Regions from separate parts of the Coprobacillus sp. AF33-1AC genome, predicted to be linked through region 1. Evidence: riboswitches for the same ligand, from Rfam matches in the RefSeq annotation. Region 1 holds a riboswitch; each other region holds the start of a gene.
The links. Region 1 has a riboswitch for cyclic di-GMP ahead of DWZ53_RS02050 (collagen-binding domain-containing protein). Riboswitches for the same ligand answer to the same signal wherever they lie in the genome.

Region 1 (3,296 bases):
AGCGTTTAAACAATTAATTGATGAAAAAGAAAATGAAAAAACAGAAGTTAAACAACAAGTTCATCCTGATGTTTTAGCAGTGACAGCTTGTCCAACGGGAATTGCTCATACTTTTATGGCAGCTGAAGCTTTAAATCAAGCAGGAGAAAAATTAAATATTTCCATTAAAGTAGAAACAAATGGTCAAGAAGGAGTTAAAAATGGACTGACTCAAGATGATATTGATCATTGTAAAGCTATTATTGTTGCTGCTGATAAAAAGGTAGAAATGGCTCGTTTTGAAGGGGAAAATGTGATTCAAGTACCTGTTAAAGATGGTATTTCTAAAGCTGAAGAATTAGTTAAAAAAGCAATGAATCAAGAAGGTGTGATTTATCATCATGGACAAAATGAAAAAGAAAAAATCAACCCTATTCGTATTTTCTATAAACATTTAATGAATGGTGTTTCTCATGCTTTACCTTTTGCAGTGGCTGGAGGAGTCTTATATGGTGTTCTTCATTTATGTCAAAACGCTTTAGCGAATAGTACGCTACTATCAGTTTTAGCGATGATTTATCAATTATTAATGTTAATGATTATTCCTGTTTTAAGTGGTTATATCGCTGACAGTATTGCTGATCGTCCTGCGATGGTATCAGGATTTATGGGAGGGCTTATTGTTTGTCAAGGAATGGCAGTAAATACGATTCCTACATGGAATGGAACTTTTGTACCTTCATTATTCGTCGGTATTATAGCTGGTTTTATTGCTGGATATTTCTCTTTATTATTGAAGAAATTATTAAGTTATTTACCATCATGTTTAAAAGGTATTGAAGCATCATTATTACATCCAGTGATTTCTACTGGAGTAGTGATGTTAGTGATGATCTTTTTAAATCCTTATTTATATTATGTACATAATGGTATTTTAAATTTAGTTTATCAATTTGAAATTAATACACCAACTAAGATTCTTTTTGGGGCTGTACTAGGTATGATGATGGCTATTGATATGGGTGGACCTATTAATAAAACGGCTTATGTATTTGGTATTGGTATGATTATTAATCATGATTATACAACGATGGCAGCTATTATGGCAGGAGGAATGGTACCTCCACTTGTAATTGCTTTAACTGCTACATTAAAGAAAAATAAATGGTCTGGAAGAAGAAAAGAAGCTTTAATGAATTATATCAATGGTATTTCATTTATTTCTGAAGGAGCGATTCCTTTCATGCAAGAAAATCCACAAACTGTTTTAACAGCTTGTTGTATTGGTGCTGCAATAACAGGTGGATTATCTATGTATTTTAATTGTGGTATTGCTTCACCACATGGTGGATTATTTTTAATCTGGATGGTTGATTATCCGTTACAATATTTAATTTCTATTCTTGCAGGAACGGTGATTGGTTCGCTTTTATTACTTGTTCTTAAATCGAAAAAAGAAAATTCTTAATCTGGAATTTTCTTTTTTTTGTTTAAAAACATAAAATTATGTTGATTATAACAATATTATTTAATTTTTTTGTATTTTATGTATTGCTTTTTTAAAAAGACAATGTTATTATGTCTATACAAGATAAATATGTATAGATAAGTTAATCGTAATTAAACGGCAAAGCTATCGCAAGGTAGTGACGCAAAACTATAGGGTCTTACTAAGACAGCCAGTTGCAATCAGTAAGATTGTGGCTGGTTTTTTTTTAGGGAAGGAGCAAGCAGATGAAAAGACATCGTCAAGTATTTAAGAAATTATTAGAACTCAGTTTAACATTTGTTTTAATTTTCGCAACATGTATTACTCATACTTATGGTACCAGTGATTCTACAACTCACACTACAACCAATACTTTTATCAGTGATGGTGGCGAATATTCTCTTGCTTATATTTTAAGTCATTATAATGTATTTACTTTTGACTATTATAAAGGAACGCATGTTGTGGGACCAATGATCGTAGGTGGTGAAGCAGGAAGAACAACATTACAAGGAGATGGTAGTGGTTCTTTAGCCCTTGGTGGTTTATCAACTTCTTCATCGCAACCTTTTCCTCATCTTGTTCCATCTTATATTAAAGGGAAAGCTAGTATTGGAAATACCGTTACAACACGTTCAAATGTCCCCTTCTATTTAGGAACAGTCAATCAAAATAATAGTTATACATTAGCAGGTGCTAATGGTAACTATTATGATTATTACTTCAGTGATAATTATGTAGATTTTAATCAAGCTAAAAGTTTAATTAAAGCTGATGCTGATATTTATCAAAATTATGAAGGACCTTCACAAAATGGCGAAACGATAAAAAAGGTAGAAATTAATATTGGTGATGCGTTTCAATATTTTAAAAATAATCCAGATCAAGATAAATATGACTATCAAGACTATGTTGTTTATAAAGATGTGGTTAATAGTGAAATAAAATTAGCGGTTAAATTAAAATTAGGTAATAATTATCATTTTACAAGTTTTAATAATGTGAGCACAATTATTTATGATTATGAAGCCAATAGTGATCCTTCAGATAAAACAACAATTATTTCTTGTAATGACGATAAAATTGATTCTTTTCCAATTATTTTAAAATCACAAAGTGATGCAATGGGTAAATCTGAAGGTTTAACATTAGCTAACGAAAAATTTTATCAGTTTGATAGTATTGAAAGTGGTCAAAATTTATCAGTGACTTATATTTGTCCTAACGCTACCAATATTGAAATAGGAAACGAAAAAAATCATCCTGGAATTGGTAAACTTAATGGGCATTTGGTAGCTGTCAATGCTGATGTTAAGATCTTAAATGGTGATTATAACGGAACTTTGATTGTTAAATCAGTTGACTCTAAAGCAGAAGGACATATGTGGTCATATAAAGGAATTATTACTCCAGGTTCACTTGATTTAACCCTTAATAAAAAAGTTAACGGACAAGTACCTGATCAAACATTTGAATTTAGCTTACAACAAGTATCGGGACCTGATGATTCATCCATTACTCAACAATTTAGAAATAGTCTTGTGACGAGTCAAACCCTAAAAGATGGATCATTTAAATTTAAATTAAGTGGTTTTGACCGAGCTGGAACATACATATATCAAATTAAAGAAATGAATAATGATGGTTATTTATGTACACCTGAAGCCCTTTTTGCAAAGGTAGAAGTCACTCAAAGTGGAACGCTCATGCTACCTCGTTTAGTTGGTTATTATTTAGATGAAAATTGTACGCAAAGTGCAGAGGCAATATTTAATAATCTTTCAAAAACAAAGTTAACTTTACAAAAGGTTTGGAAAGATAAAGATAA
Region 2 (3,296 bases), on a different contig from region 1:
ACTGTTTTGAACTTTGTTTATAAATGAATTCACCATCTACTTTCATACCAAAATGAAAATTGTGGTCAACTTGCCCATCACTATGTTTTTCACTATTTGATAGATAATCAAGTGGGAAAAAGCCACTCTCTAAAATACCATTTCCATCATTATAGAACTCACCATTTTTGTAGGTAATAGGCTTTGATGAATCAAATAGATACTCTTCTCTACCATTATTAACTGTCTTATTTAAAATCATTTTTGAATAAGTTGTATCTATTTTATTCAAATAAAAATGAGTATTGTAGAAATTTGTTAATCGTAAAAAAGCATAGTCCATACATGTTTTACAATCATCGATAACATTTAATTGATTATTGTTATATTTATTTAATGTTTCTTGATATTGTCCTAATGGAAGAACTTGTCCCATTGGAGTGACTGATAGTGCAGCCATTCTTGGAGATACACCTTGACCATTAATTCTTACTTTAATATTACCTTGTCCCGAAGGAATATCTAATAAAAATGTTTGCCATCCTCCGTTTTTATCTACTTCTTTACTTACTAATAGATGATTATTTTCATCTAATATATCAATTGATAAACTACCATTGTTACTTTGTTCATCTAACCAATAATTAAATTTTATATATTGATTCGTTGGTATATCAGTATCAAAACAGATAGCAGAATCATTTAAACAAATAATACCATCACCCTTTTGTTGCCAATAATTTTTACCATCTACTATTTTTCCATTCTCTTTAGATGCTTGATTATATAATTGAGATTTCCATCCTTTATCAATGAAATTACTTGTTGAAGATGATTCGATATTACCTAAATAATTTTCTGTAAATGTGTTATCATCTCTAATTAAGTACACATTAGAAAATTTAAGGACATCCTTTGTTTGACCAACTCGATAAATATCTATCGTAATAGTATCTGTTGAAGATTTAAATACTGTATCAATAGGATTATTATCAAGTAAAACCTTACCATTTTTATCTAATACACGGTATTTCAATTCATTACTTGCGCCTGCTTTTTCTGTTATCCAATAATGAAATTTATATTCCGTATTAGGAACTACGTTAATTTCCTTAATCAAATGATCATTGACACCATAATTAAGAACACCATCCGTTTCCTGTTGCCATACGACTCCATTACCAGAATGTAAATATTCTCCATCACCAGATCCATCTATATTTTCAAGTTTCCAATTTTTATAAAATGGTTTTGTATCACTACCAGAAAGACTAGTATGTACAGAACCACTCGCATTCGAATAATTGGAAAATTTTTTAAAAATATCATATTTATTTAAATTTTGATCATCTTTTAAATTTATAAGATTCTCATGAATTGTGCTTGCTGCACTTTCAATGGCACTTCTTTTATAAACAGGATTTCCATCTTTACCTAGCGTCTTTTCAACTAAACCTTTTGTAACATCTTCATTATTTGAAGTTCCTAACCCAAATGTATCCATCCCATTATAAAGTGCATACTCGTAAAACAGTCCATCTGCATCATAATCGAAAAACTGTACTGGCAATGACATACTATCATTAGCCCTTACTTGTAATTGAAAAAGTGGTACTATCATCGTCATTACCACAACACAAATTATAAACTTCTTAAACATAACCTTTCCTCCAAATAAAAAACCATAGAAAACCGACTTACAATAAATGCAACTCAGCCAGCTTCTCTATGGTTCAGCTCTGTAGCTTTGCGTCACTATTTTTCAATAGTTTTGCCAATATTTACCTACATGTATTATAAAATATATACAATAATATATCAAACAAAAAAATAGAAACTAATTAGCAGTCTCTATTTATATTTAAAATAATCTAAACTATGATGAACATCTACTTCAAGAGGTAATTCTTTTAGTAATTTAGCCAATTCTTCTTCAAAAATAACCTCTAAATGATGGTTTGCATCAATCAAAAATATATCATGATCAATAGCATACTTAGCGTGGCGATACTTACTATCACCAGTAATAAAACAATCAACCTCTCCAGCAAGGACTTCTAAATCATCTGCTGCACTTCCGCCACATATAGCAATACTTTGAATCATTTTATCTTCATTATTTGAACATCTTACATATGATAAATGATATACATCTTTAATATAGTCTACAAAATCTTTCGCCTTCATAGGTTCTTTTAAAATTGCCTTTTTACCAATTTCATGACGATCATAACATTGTACATTTTCAACTGGTAATTGATTAATTAGCCAATCATTCATCGAAATATGATTTTTTCCTCGATCTAGACAAGTATGCAAACTATAAACAACAATATTATTTTTTATTGCATTTTCTATAAATTTTCCTTGATGATTTTCCAAGTCTATATTAACTAATTCTTCTAGTAAAAATGGATGGTGAGTAATGAGCATTTGACATTGTTCATCAATACAGTGTTGTAATGTTTCATTATCTGCGTTTAGGGCAATATATACCTTGTTCACTTCTGTTTGTTTATTTCCTATTTGTAATCCGCATCTATCAAAATCCATTTGTAAGGATAAAGGAAAGTAGCCTTCTAAATATTCCATTATCTTATTTGCTTTCATTTAAAACTTCCTCTATCATTTCTATTTTATGATTTAACTCTTTCGTTCTAGGATGATTGTTTGGTAAATCTTTAACAATATTTTTATAAGTACAATACTGATTGTTCCATTTTTCTTTAAATAACGATGTTTGTTCTCTTCTTAAAATTGGACCAAATTCTTCATCTAACTCATTATAATAAATATCTTTTCTTTGTAGTTTTCGTACAACCATAACTTCATAAGTATGATGTCCATCTTTAATTAATTTTTCATCAATCATACCAAAATTATGACTAAACAAATACTTTCTTAAATAATCAGCATTCGCATTGGGCTGTAAAAATAAAACATTGACTTGATTAAGATAATCAAGATGTTGATTTAAAATATCAACAATAAGATAAGATCCCATTCCTGCAATACTTATCATATCTACTTTTTTATCAAGAATAGGCTCTAATCCATTTCCTAACAGTGCAGTAACTTGCGTTTGCATACCACATTGTTTAATAGTTGAAAGTGATGATTCATAGGGTCCTTGTGCTACATCACATGCGTAACTATGACTTACTATATTATTTTCAACCAAATAACATGGTAAATAAGCATGATCGGTCCCTATATCAGCAATCTTACTTCCTTGTTTATATTGACTAATCATATCAGCTATAAGCTGTAATCTTTTAGATAATTTCATCATTAACGATCTAAGAAATCTTTTAATC
Region 3 (3,296 bases), on a different contig from region 1:
AGTATTTGTTTCTGATACTGCGTGCATATTATTTACTGTTACAGATGCATTAGCACTAATTTGGTCTACACCAAATTGACTCATTAAAGTATCCCCATTTGCATTTTTATAAGGATAAACTACTTGGAATTGGTATGATGAAAAAAATCCATCTTTCATCATTTCTACTTGTTTTCCATCCCAATAAGAAATATTTCCATATGCATCTTTTTGAGGAAATTTTTTATAATCTACACTATAATTTTTTACTTTAACATGTAAAGTTGATCCTTCTTGAGTTATTGTATATTCCCCACTATTATCACAATATTTTTCTGGTTGAGGTGTTTTACCTGACGCACTACTATCTGTAAATGGGATGCCATTAACTTGCGCTCCACCTGCGTTATTAGCTCCACAATAATATAAAAGAGGTACAAATCCCGTATCATTAGCTGATTCTCCATTTACCTTATAATCTGATAAATTGATATCAAAAGTAAAATATTGACTAGGATCTGGTAATTCAACACCTTTGATTCCATTTCCCGGCTTTTTAATTTCTAAAGCAAAACCAAAAACTTGTCTAAAACCAGTAACTTTGTAATCACTATCTTTATAAGCTGCTGCATTTTCTTTATAGGCTGTTTTGTCTTTTGCTCCAAAATCATAAATATTAAACGTATTTTGGAAATTTCCTTTTTTTAATACAATATTATACATTGGGGCTGAGGTAACAGTAACTGGTTGCATTGCTACAGTTTTACTGTTAGCTTCATCATCAACGTAAACTGTAACCTTTGGTTCAATAACATCTCCTTGATGCTTGTTACCAACATTTATTATAAAACCATGTTCAATAGATCCTGCAGATTGGTTAGCTTCTACATCCCATTGAAAATTATATATTTTTTATCATTTTCTTCTTTTTCTGAAATAAGTTCTCCATTAATTGAAGTTACATCTAGAGCTTGATCATTAGGTATCTCAACAATAAATCCTATTTTATGTGCTTTTCCACCTAAGTTATTTACTCCTGTATTAATATTATAAGTAATGACATCAAATGAACGAACAATATCATTTGCATTCGAGTTATCATACCCTCGATTAGTATCATCAGCTCTATTCTAACATTTATCATCCATTTCTTCAGTACCATTATCTGTTGTACCAGTAAGGATACCATTTCCATATACTGATCCGTTATTTTCTAGTAATTGCGCAGATGAAATCACAACTGCTGAATTATCTGCATAAGCTGTTGTAGGTAACATACCCATTAACATGCTTAAACAAACCATGAAGCATAATATAAATTTACATCTTTTCTTCATAGATATCCTCTTCCATCATTTATGTAAAATAAAAGCCAAATGCAATCAAATGAACTGAGTGCAGCTGGCTGGCAGTTTAAAGCCCCTATAGCTTTGCGTCACTATTTTTCAATAGTTTTGCCTATCTATTACAACTTTAAATATAATGATATGTTTTAAAAAATAAACAATTTTTAAGAGATATGTTACATCTTTTGTAACAAGGCGTAACAGCCATAAGGTTTGATATGTAAAATATCGTGTATTTTATCACATTGATCATTAGAAATTAATAACTGACTATACCTAAATTCTTTTAATTCATAGTCATATTCATGACTAGAAAAATTATTAATAACTAATAATTTTTCATCTTGATATGTTCTGGTATAAATATATAAATCAGGATGATTTTCTTCTAATAATTCATATGTACCATAAACAATGATTGGCATTTGATGTCTTAACTGAATTAATTTTTGATAATAATGAAAGATAGAATTAGGATCTAATAATTGTTGGTGAACATTAATGGTTTTATAGTTTGGATTAACATTGATCCAGGGATTACCGGTTGTAAAACCAGCATTGTTTTCATTATTCCATTGCATTGGTGTTCTTGCGTTATCACGACTACTTGCACAGATTCCTTTCATCATTTGTTCATGCGTTAATGCTTTTTTATCTTTAACTAAATCTTGGTAAGCATTGAATACTTCAACATCTCTGACTTCATCTAAAGAGGTAAAAGGATAATTTGTCATGCCTATTTCTTCACCTTGATAAATATAAGGTGTCCCTTTTAAAAAGTGTAAAGTCGTAGCTAACATTTTAGCTGAGTCTTGCATATAATCTAAATTACCAAATCTTGATAAGACTCTAGGTTGATCATGATTATCCCAAAATAAACTATTCCATCCTTCTTCTTGTAAACCATATTGCCATTTTGTAAGAATCTTCTTTAGTTTTACTAAATCTAAAGGAACCGGTGTCCATTTACCATAAGGACCCGCATCAACATCAGTATGTTCAAATTGAAATAACATGCTTAATTCATGCTCATTTTCTCCTGTATATTGTTTAGCTTGTTCAATAGTACACGAAGTAATTTCCCCAACTGTCATGACATCATAATGAGATAATGCTTTTTGATTCATCTCTTTTAAGAATTCATGAATTCTTGGTCCATTACTGACATATTTTGATGGTCTCATATATTTTTTAGTTTGTGGAAAAACATCTTGGAATGTTTGTACTTTACTTAATTTATTAATGACATCCATTCTAAAACCATCAATACCTTTATCTAACCACCATCTCATCATCTTATAAATATCATTTCTTACATCTTCATTTTCCCAATTTAAATCCGGTTGTTTATCAGAATAAAGATGCAAGTAATACATATCCGTTTGCTTATCGTATTGCCACGAAGAACCGGAAAAGACTGATTCCCAGTTATTAGGTGCTTGATGATTCTTGCCTTCTTTCCAAATATAGTAATCACGATAAGGATTATCTTTGCTTTTTCTGCTTTCAATAAACCAAGGATGTTGATTGGAGGTATGATTAACAACTAAATCCATCACAACCTTGATTCCTCTTTGATGTGCTTCTTTTAATAAACAATCAAAATCTTCCATTGTTCCATATTCTTTAGAGATTGCCTGATAATCACTAATATCATAACCATTATCAACTTGTGGTGAAGCATAGACAGGTGATAACCAAATAATATCTATTCCTAATTCTTTTAAATAATCTAACTTTAATATAATTCCTTTTAAATCACCAATTCCATCCCCATTACTATCATAGAAGCTTTTAGGATAAATTTGATAAATAACGCTCTCTTTCCACCATGTTTTCATATTCCACCTCTTTCATCTAACATTTTATCTTTTTATTTTATCTTTTATACCCAAAAAGGACCTATCTTATAGGCATTTATTATCCTTTCGATAAGTTCCCGGTGTTTTTCCATATTTTTGTTTAAAAGCT

Region 2: linked by a shared signal. The riboswitch ahead of DWZ53_RS04435 (fibro-slime domain-containing protein) and the one ahead of DWZ53_RS02050 (collagen-binding domain-containing protein) in region 1 are both predicted to bind cyclic di-GMP.
Region 3: linked by a shared signal. The riboswitch ahead of DWZ53_RS01740 (hypothetical protein) and the one ahead of DWZ53_RS02050 (collagen-binding domain-containing protein) in region 1 are both predicted to bind cyclic di-GMP.

Annotation. Positions count from the first base shown of each region.
Region 1 is NZ_QRQB01000003.1:40,297-43,592, reverse strand. It holds gene DWZ53_RS02055 (fructose-specific PTS transporter subunit EIIC) at 1-1,447, shown strand, start outside; cyclic di-GMP riboswitch class I at 1,596-1,670, shown strand; gene DWZ53_RS02050 (collagen-binding domain-containing protein) at 1,714-3,296, shown strand, end outside.
Region 2 is NZ_QRQB01000008.1:26,962-30,257, reverse strand. It holds gene DWZ53_RS04435 (fibro-slime domain-containing protein) at 1-1,639, opposite strand, end outside; cyclic di-GMP riboswitch class I at 1,684-1,765, opposite strand; gene DWZ53_RS04430 (Nif3-like dinuclear metal center hexameric protein) at 1,831-2,589, opposite strand; gene DWZ53_RS04425 (class I SAM-dependent methyltransferase) at 2,576-3,268, opposite strand; gene rpoD (RNA polymerase sigma factor RpoD) at 3,271-3,296, opposite strand, start outside.
Region 3 is NZ_QRQB01000002.1:103,696-106,991, forward strand. It holds gene DWZ53_RS01735 (hypothetical protein) at 1-732, opposite strand, end outside; gene DWZ53_RS01740 (hypothetical protein) at 1,110-1,316, opposite strand; cyclic di-GMP riboswitch class I at 1,373-1,448, opposite strand; gene DWZ53_RS01745 (alpha-glucosidase) at 1,502-3,166, opposite strand; gene DWZ53_RS01750 (AraC family transcriptional regulator) at 3,233-3,296, opposite strand, start outside.